2 regions of the Thioalkalivibrio sp. ALE17 genome follow, and region 1 is predicted to be linked to the other one. Evidence: predicted binding sites of a transcription regulator. Region 1 holds the regulator's gene; the other holds the start of a gene.
The links. The regulator FNR, encoded in region 1, switches genes on or off when oxygen is low (the NO sensors DNR and NnrR bind a similar motif). The targets are predictions, from matches to a motif close to TTGATNTANATCAA.

Region 1 (3,408 bases):
GCATGGCCGCAACGTCCCCATTAGTGTAGGGAAAGTACGTTCGGTTCGCGCGCTCCGGACCCCGTTTTCGCGCCGTTCCCGGCGCATTCGGCCACCCCTCAGGCCGCGTTGCTGCGCCGTGCCTGGGCCTCGCCGGGCGGGATCGAGACCACCTCGGAAGCGTCGTCGCGGTAGAGGTAGTCGCGCGTCAGCGGCACCGCGTCCTGCTGCTTGGCCATCTGCACGTGGAAGACCACCTGTCCCCACCAGCGGAAGGTCCCCTCGCAACTGGCCAGATAGAACTCCCACATGCGGCAGAAGCGCTCGTCAAAGCGCGTCACGGCCTCGGCCCGGACCTTCTGGAAGCGGCGGTACCACTCAGCCAGTGTCTCGGCATAGTGCAGCCGCCAGAACTCGATGTCCGTGGTGTACAGCGGGGTGGGTTCCAGCGCACTCATCACCTCGGACAGCGCCGGGGTGTACCCGCCCGGAAAGATGTACTTGCTGAGCCACGGGTTGGAGGTGCCCGGCGGCTCCTGCCGCCCGATGGTATGCAGCACGGCGATGCCGTCGGGCGTCAGGAGGTCGTGTACCCGCTGGAAGAACGTACCGTAGTTGGGTGTGCCGACATGCTCGAACATGCCGACGCTGACAATCCGGTCGTACTGGTCCTCGTGCTCGCGGTAGTCCTGGTAGAGAAACCGCACCCGATCCTCCAGCCCGCGTCGCCCGGCCTCCTCCCGGGCCACCCGCAGCTGCTCCCGGGACAGCGTCACGCCGTCGACCTGCACGTCCGCGTGCTCGGCCAGATGGAAGGCCAGGCCGCCCCAGCCGCAACCGATATCAAGGACTCGCATGCCGGGTTCCAGGCGCAGCTTCCTGCGCAGCATCGCGCACTTGGCCTGCTGCGCTTCCTCCAGCGTCATATCGGGCCGCTCGAAGTAGGCACAACTGTAGAACATGCCCTCGTCCAGGAACTGGCGATAAAGCCACTCGTCTACATCATAATGATGGGCGATGTTCTGATAGCAGCGCGCCACCTTGTTGCCCTGCTCGATCAGCGCCCGGAGCATACGCACCGCCGGATTGACACGCTGCTGGAACATCGGCGCGAAGTTGCGCATAGCCACATCCAGGAACACCTGCAGGCCCTCGGGGCCAGGCGACCACATGCCGTTCATGTAGGTCTCGCCCAGCTGGAATCCCGGATCGCGACCGATCTTGCGCAGCGCCGCCCGGTCATGCAGCTGCATCGTGATCTCCGGCGTACCGCTACCGAAACGCTGCTCGCGGCCATCCGGGTGCCGCAGCACAAAGGTCCCGTAGCGCATGTATTGCTCGAGTAACCGCTCGATCATCTTGACTCCTGTCCTTGTCTCGGCGGCCCGTGCGCAACGCGTGGGTTCCAGGCCGTTGCCGCGCCACCCAATGTAAACTGAGTCTAAATATTGTTATCTCGCGTTGTCCATGCCTGATGCCGCGCGCGGTGAAGTGGGCGGCCGGCGCCGCTTCGAGACCCGTAATAACCCCGACCCGAATCACCTGCATTCCACAGGGACAGTAGCGCATTCCCGAGCGTGATGGCAGACCCCGAAAATCCCTTTCCCCAATTCCGAAAAAACGGCTACCCTGCACTCATGACGCTACGACCCACCCAAGCCTGTCAGCACTGCACCCTGCGCCAGCTCTGCCTGCCGGTCGGCCTGCCGCAGGACGAGCTCTGGCAGCTCGACGAGATCGTCCAGCAGCGCCGGCCGATCGCCAAGGGCGCGGCCCTGTTCACCATGGGGACCAAGTTCGACGCGCTGTATGCGGTCCGCACGGGGGCGCTGAAGACGGTGCTGATCTCCGATGACGGCACTGAACAGATCACGGGCTTTGCCCTGGCCGGCGACCTCCTGGGACTGGACGCGATCCATTCGGGCAAGCACCCGGTGAGTGCCGTGGCCCTGGAATCCACCAGCGTCTGTGCCGTGCCCTACGGGCATGTCGACGACCTCGCCGGGCGCCTGCCCACGTTCCGCCAGCACATGATGAGCGTGATGAGCCAGGAGCTCGCGCAGGACGAAAGCCTGCATGCGCTGCTTGCCCAGCGCACGGCCGAGCAGCGCCTGGCGACATTCCTCGTGGGGCTGTCGGAACGCCAGCGCACTCGCGGCCTGTCCCCCGAGCGGTTCTACCTGCCGATGTCGCGCGCCGACATCGCCAACCACCTGGGCCTGACCCAGGAGACCATCAGCCGACTGTTCACCCAGCTGCGCAACCAGGGCGTAATCAGCCTGCACACCCGCGACCTCGAGATCCTGGAGCCCGAGAGTCTGCGGAACACCGCCGGGGTTACGTTCACCTCCTCCGCCGCGAGCAGTGCCTGAATCCGGAGGCACCCCGGAGGAGCCGTCGACGGACTTCGAGGCCTTCTGGCGCTTCGCCGGAACCCTCTGGGCCGACCCCGATGCACGCGCGCGCCTGCTGCGCTGGCAGGAGCACTTCGGGGTGGATGTGATGCTGGCGCTGTTCGCCCTGTGGTACCCCCGACCGCTGACGACCTCTCAGTGGCAACGGCTCGCGCAAACCGCCCGCCGCTGGCAGACCTCAGCCACCGGACGCATCCGCGCCCTGCGCCGCCAGTTGCACACCCCCGAGCGCGACACGCTCTACCGCGCGGTACTCGCGCTCGAACTCCAGAGCGAGCGCCTGGCGGGCCTGCAACTGCTCGCGCAGGCCCGCCAGCTCTCGACGCCGGATAGCCGGTCCCACGCCGTGAACCACCGGCGCCGACTGCACACGCTGTTCCCCGCATTGCCGGAGGCCGAGATCCGCGACGCGCCACACACTCCGGATGGGTGTTCTCAATAGCGTGTCCACGCAGGGACGTACGTAGCGGCATGCCGGCTGCATGCGCTGGCGGTTCCGGCTATCCTCCCCGGCATACAGACCCTACACGGCAGGATTCATGTCCGACGATCTGCGCACCCAGCTCCTGAAGACGGGGCTGGTGGACGAAAAACAGGTTCGCAAGGCCAAGGCGCAAAAGCATCAGGCGCAAAAGGGCAACGCGAAAAAGAAGAAGGACCGCAAGACCGGCCCCGAGCCCGGCGTGGCCGAGGCGCGCAAGGCCGAGCAGGCCGAACGCTCGCGGCAGAAGAACCGCGAACAGCAGGAGCGTGCCGAACGCCGCGCCCGCCACGCGCAGATCCGCGAACTGGTCAGCACCCACTTGGCGCCGATCCCCGCGGGCGATGCCGCGCTGGACTATCACTTTCAGCAGGGGGGGCAGATCCGTCACCTACCGGTGACAGCGGATCTGCAAAAGCGCCTCGCCGACGGGCGCGCCGCGATTGCGGGGCTGGATATCCGACCGGAGAAGGGCTTCCGGGTCATCCCGCGGGAGACAGCGAACCGCATCCGCGAGCGCGATCCGGAATGGCC
Region 2 (3,408 bases), 240 kb from region 1:
GGCACCGTTCTCCGACCTGATCGATGCCTTCCTGCAGGACCTCGAGCAGACGCGCTACGCGACCTTTGGCGAGGTGATGGACTACTGCCGGCGTTCGGCCAACCCGGTCGGGCGGCTGCTGCTGCATCTGAACGGGAACCCGACCGAGGAAATGCTGGGCCATTCCGACGCCATCTGCTCGGCCCTGCAACTGATCAACTTCTACCAGGACCTGCAGCAGGACCTGGAGGAGAACAACCGCATCTACCTCCCGCAGGAAGAGATGGATCAGTACGGCGTCACCGAGGCCATGCTCGCGGCCGGAAAGACCACCTTCCAGCTACGCAATCTGATGCAGTTCCAGTACGCCCGCGCCGATCGCCTGCTGCGGGCCGGCGCGCCCCTGGGCGGGATGCTGCGCGGGCGCATGGGGCTGGAAATCCGCGCCATCATCAATGGCGGCGCCCGCATCCTCTGGCGCCTGCGCCAGCAGGAGGACGTCTTCGCCCGCCCGCGCCTGCGCACCCGCGATGCCTGGATCATCCTGAGCCACAGCCTGCGCCCGCGTCGGCGCCCCCGAGCCCGCTAAACCACCTTGCTGTACCGCGGCTGGCCTTCGGTCGCCAGATAGGCGTCGAATGCCATGGCCACATTGCGCAGGAGCAGGCGACCGCGCGGCAGCACATCCAGCCGGCCCTGTTCGATCCGCACCAAGCCGTCGTCCTGCATACCCTCGAGGCGCCCCAGCGCATCCGCGAAGACCTCGCCGAACACGATCCCGTGGCGCGCCTCGATCGCGGCAAAGTCGATCCGCGAGTGGCACATCAGCTCGCTGATCACGTCCCGCCGCAGGCGGTCGTCGGCACTCAGTTCCAGCCCCCGAAAGACCGGGAGGCGGCCCGCATCCAGGCGGGCGTAGTAGGCATCCAGCTCGCGCAGGTTCTGGCTGTAGGTCGCGCCGACCTTCCCGATGGCCGTGGGACCCAGCGCCACGAGGTCGTACTCCGCACGGGTGGAATAGCCCTGGAAGTTGCGCTGCAGCGTCCCGGCTCTCTGTGCCTCGGCCAGCTCGTCGTCCGGCAAGGCAAAGTGATCCATCCCGATGTAGACGTAGCCCGCCGCGGTCAGCCGCTCGATGGTCGTCTCCAGGATCGCGAGCTTCTCGGCCGCATCGGGCAGGTCCGCCTCGCGGATCTGGCGCTGCGTCTTGAACATCTGTGGCAGATGGGCGTAGTTGTAGATCGCCAGGCGTTCGGGGCGCAGTTCGAGGGCACGTTCCAGGGTGCGGGTGTAGGTCTCCACCGTCTGCAGCGGAAGCCCGTAGATCAGGTCGAAGTTGGTGGACTCGAACCCATGGGCCCGGGCCTGCTCGACGGCGCGCGCGGTGACCTCGAAGGGCTGGATGCGGTTGACCGCCCGCTGCACATCCGGATCGAAGTCCTGCACCCCGAGGCTGATGCGGTTGAACCCCAGTTCGCCCAGCAGCGGTATCGTCCCGGGTCGCACCGCGCGCGGGTCGATCTCGATGGAGAATTCGCGCGCGGCACTGCCGTCGAGGCGGAAGTGGCGCCCGAGCAACGCCATCACCGATCGCAGGTCCTCGTCCCCGAGATAGGTCGGCGTTCCCCCGCCGAAGTGCAACTGCCCCACCGTGCGCTCCGCGTCAAACAGCTCGCCCTGCAGCGCGGCCTCGCGTTCCAGATACGCGAGATAGCGCTGCGCCCGCTGGTAGTTGCCGGTAATGACCTTGTTGCAGGCGCAATAGAAACAGACCGTGTCGCAGAACGGGACATGCACGTAAAGCGACAGCGGACGCGCCGGGTTCGCCCCATTGGTGGCCTGCGCCGCCTCGGCATACGCGCGGTCGTTGAAACCCTCGTGGAACTGGGGTGCCGTGGGATACGACGTGTAGCGAGGTCCGCTCACGTCATAGCGACGCAGGATCTCCGGATCAAATACCAGGCGCTGCTCCATCGGGTCCCCCTCGAGCGTGTACCGCCCATTTTAGGCATCGGATCATCACAGGCTACGACCACGACCCGGTAGCGGGCTTGATACAGGTCAACAATCCGCCTTCGGGGGCAATCTCCCGCCTCGCGCACTGCCTGTGCTAGCCTTCCCGTCCCTGTTCGACACCCGCCACGCGAGAGCGCATGTCCCCCGACGAGTATTGCGAGGAGAAGGCCGCACAGAGCGGCTCCAGCTTCTACTACGCCTTTCGCTTTCTGGAGCCCGACCGGCGCCGCGCCATCACAGCGCTGTACGCCTTCTGCCGGGAAGTGGACGACATCGTCGACGAGGTCCGCGAGGAGAGCGTCGCCCGGACCAAGCTGGACTGGTGGCGCCAGGAGATCGAACGCCTGTTCGCGGGCGAACCCCGTCATCCCATCTCCCAGGCACTGCAGCCCCACATCGCCGCCTTCGACCTGGGCCGCGAATATTTCGACGAGATCATCGACGGCATGCAGATGGATCTCGACTACGACAGCTACCCGGATTTCACCACCCTGTCGCTGTACTGCTATCGCGCCGCCAGCGTGGTCGGCATCCTCTCCGCCCACATCTTCGGCTACAGCGACCGGCGTACCCTGAAGTACGCCCACGACCTCGGCATGGCCCTGCAGCTCACCAACATCCTGCGCGACGTCCACGAGGACGCCATGCGCGGCCGCGTCTATATCCCGCTCGACGAGCTGCGCAAGCACGGGGTCAAACCCGAGGAGTTCCAGGTCAACATCACCGATGACCGTCATCGCGCCCTGTTCGCGGAACAGGCCGAACGGGCGCGGCGCTACTACGACAGTGCCGAGGAACACCTCCCCGCTGCCGACCGCTATCCCCAGCGCCCGGGCCTGATCATGGCGGCGATCTACCGCACCCTGCTGGACGAGATCGAGGACGACGGCTTCCGTGTTCTGGAACACCGCGTACGCCTGACCCCGATCCGCAAGCTGTGGATCGCCTGGCGCACCGCCCGGCGCCTGAAACGCGAGCATCGCCGCCGCGCGGCCTGACGCCATGGCCTCCAGCCCTCCCGCGAACCCTGTCGCCGTGGTCGGCGCGGGCTGGGCCGGCCTGACCGCAGCCCTTGCCCTGGCGCGCGCCGGACAGCCCGTACACCTGATCGAGGCCGGCCGGATCCCCGGCGGGCGCGCCCGCAGCCTCGAGCTGGACCACACCCCACTGGACAACGGCCAGCACATCCTCGTGGGGGCCTGCCAGCAGACCCTGGAACAGATCCGCGCGGTCGGTATCAACCCCGACTCGGCCTTTCACGCCGTCCCGTTCGGCCTGCGGATGTTCGACCCCGACCGCCGGCCAGCATCCCCGGCCTTCGCGCTCGAGCCCCGCTCGCCCCGGCTGCCGGCCCTGGCCACGGCCCTCTATCGTTCCCTTCCCGGCCACGCCACCGGCATCCGGCTGCGCGCC

Region 2: hemN (oxygen-independent coproporphyrinogen III oxidase) is a predicted target of FNR. The motif match lies at 2,031-2,044, and genes of this name have one in related genera.

What each region holds. Positions count from the first base shown of each region.
Region 1 covers NZ_AUDT01000001.1:303,578-306,985, forward strand. Annotated here, with positions in the region: gene H609_RS0101370 (cyclopropane-fatty-acyl-phospholipid synthase family protein) at 99-1,337, opposite strand; gene fnr (fumarate/nitrate reduction transcriptional regulator Fnr) at 1,617-2,351, shown strand; gene H609_RS0101380 (DUF2390 domain-containing protein) at 2,344-2,835, shown strand; gene H609_RS0101385 (DUF2058 domain-containing protein) at 2,933-3,408, shown strand, end outside.
Region 2 covers NZ_AUDT01000001.1:64,084-67,491, forward strand. Annotated here, with positions in the region: gene hpnC (squalene synthase HpnC) at 1-568, shown strand, start outside; gene hemN (oxygen-independent coproporphyrinogen III oxidase) at 565-1,953, opposite strand; gene hpnD (presqualene diphosphate synthase HpnD) at 2,133-2,993, shown strand; gene hpnE (hydroxysqualene dehydroxylase HpnE) at 2,998-3,408, shown strand, end outside.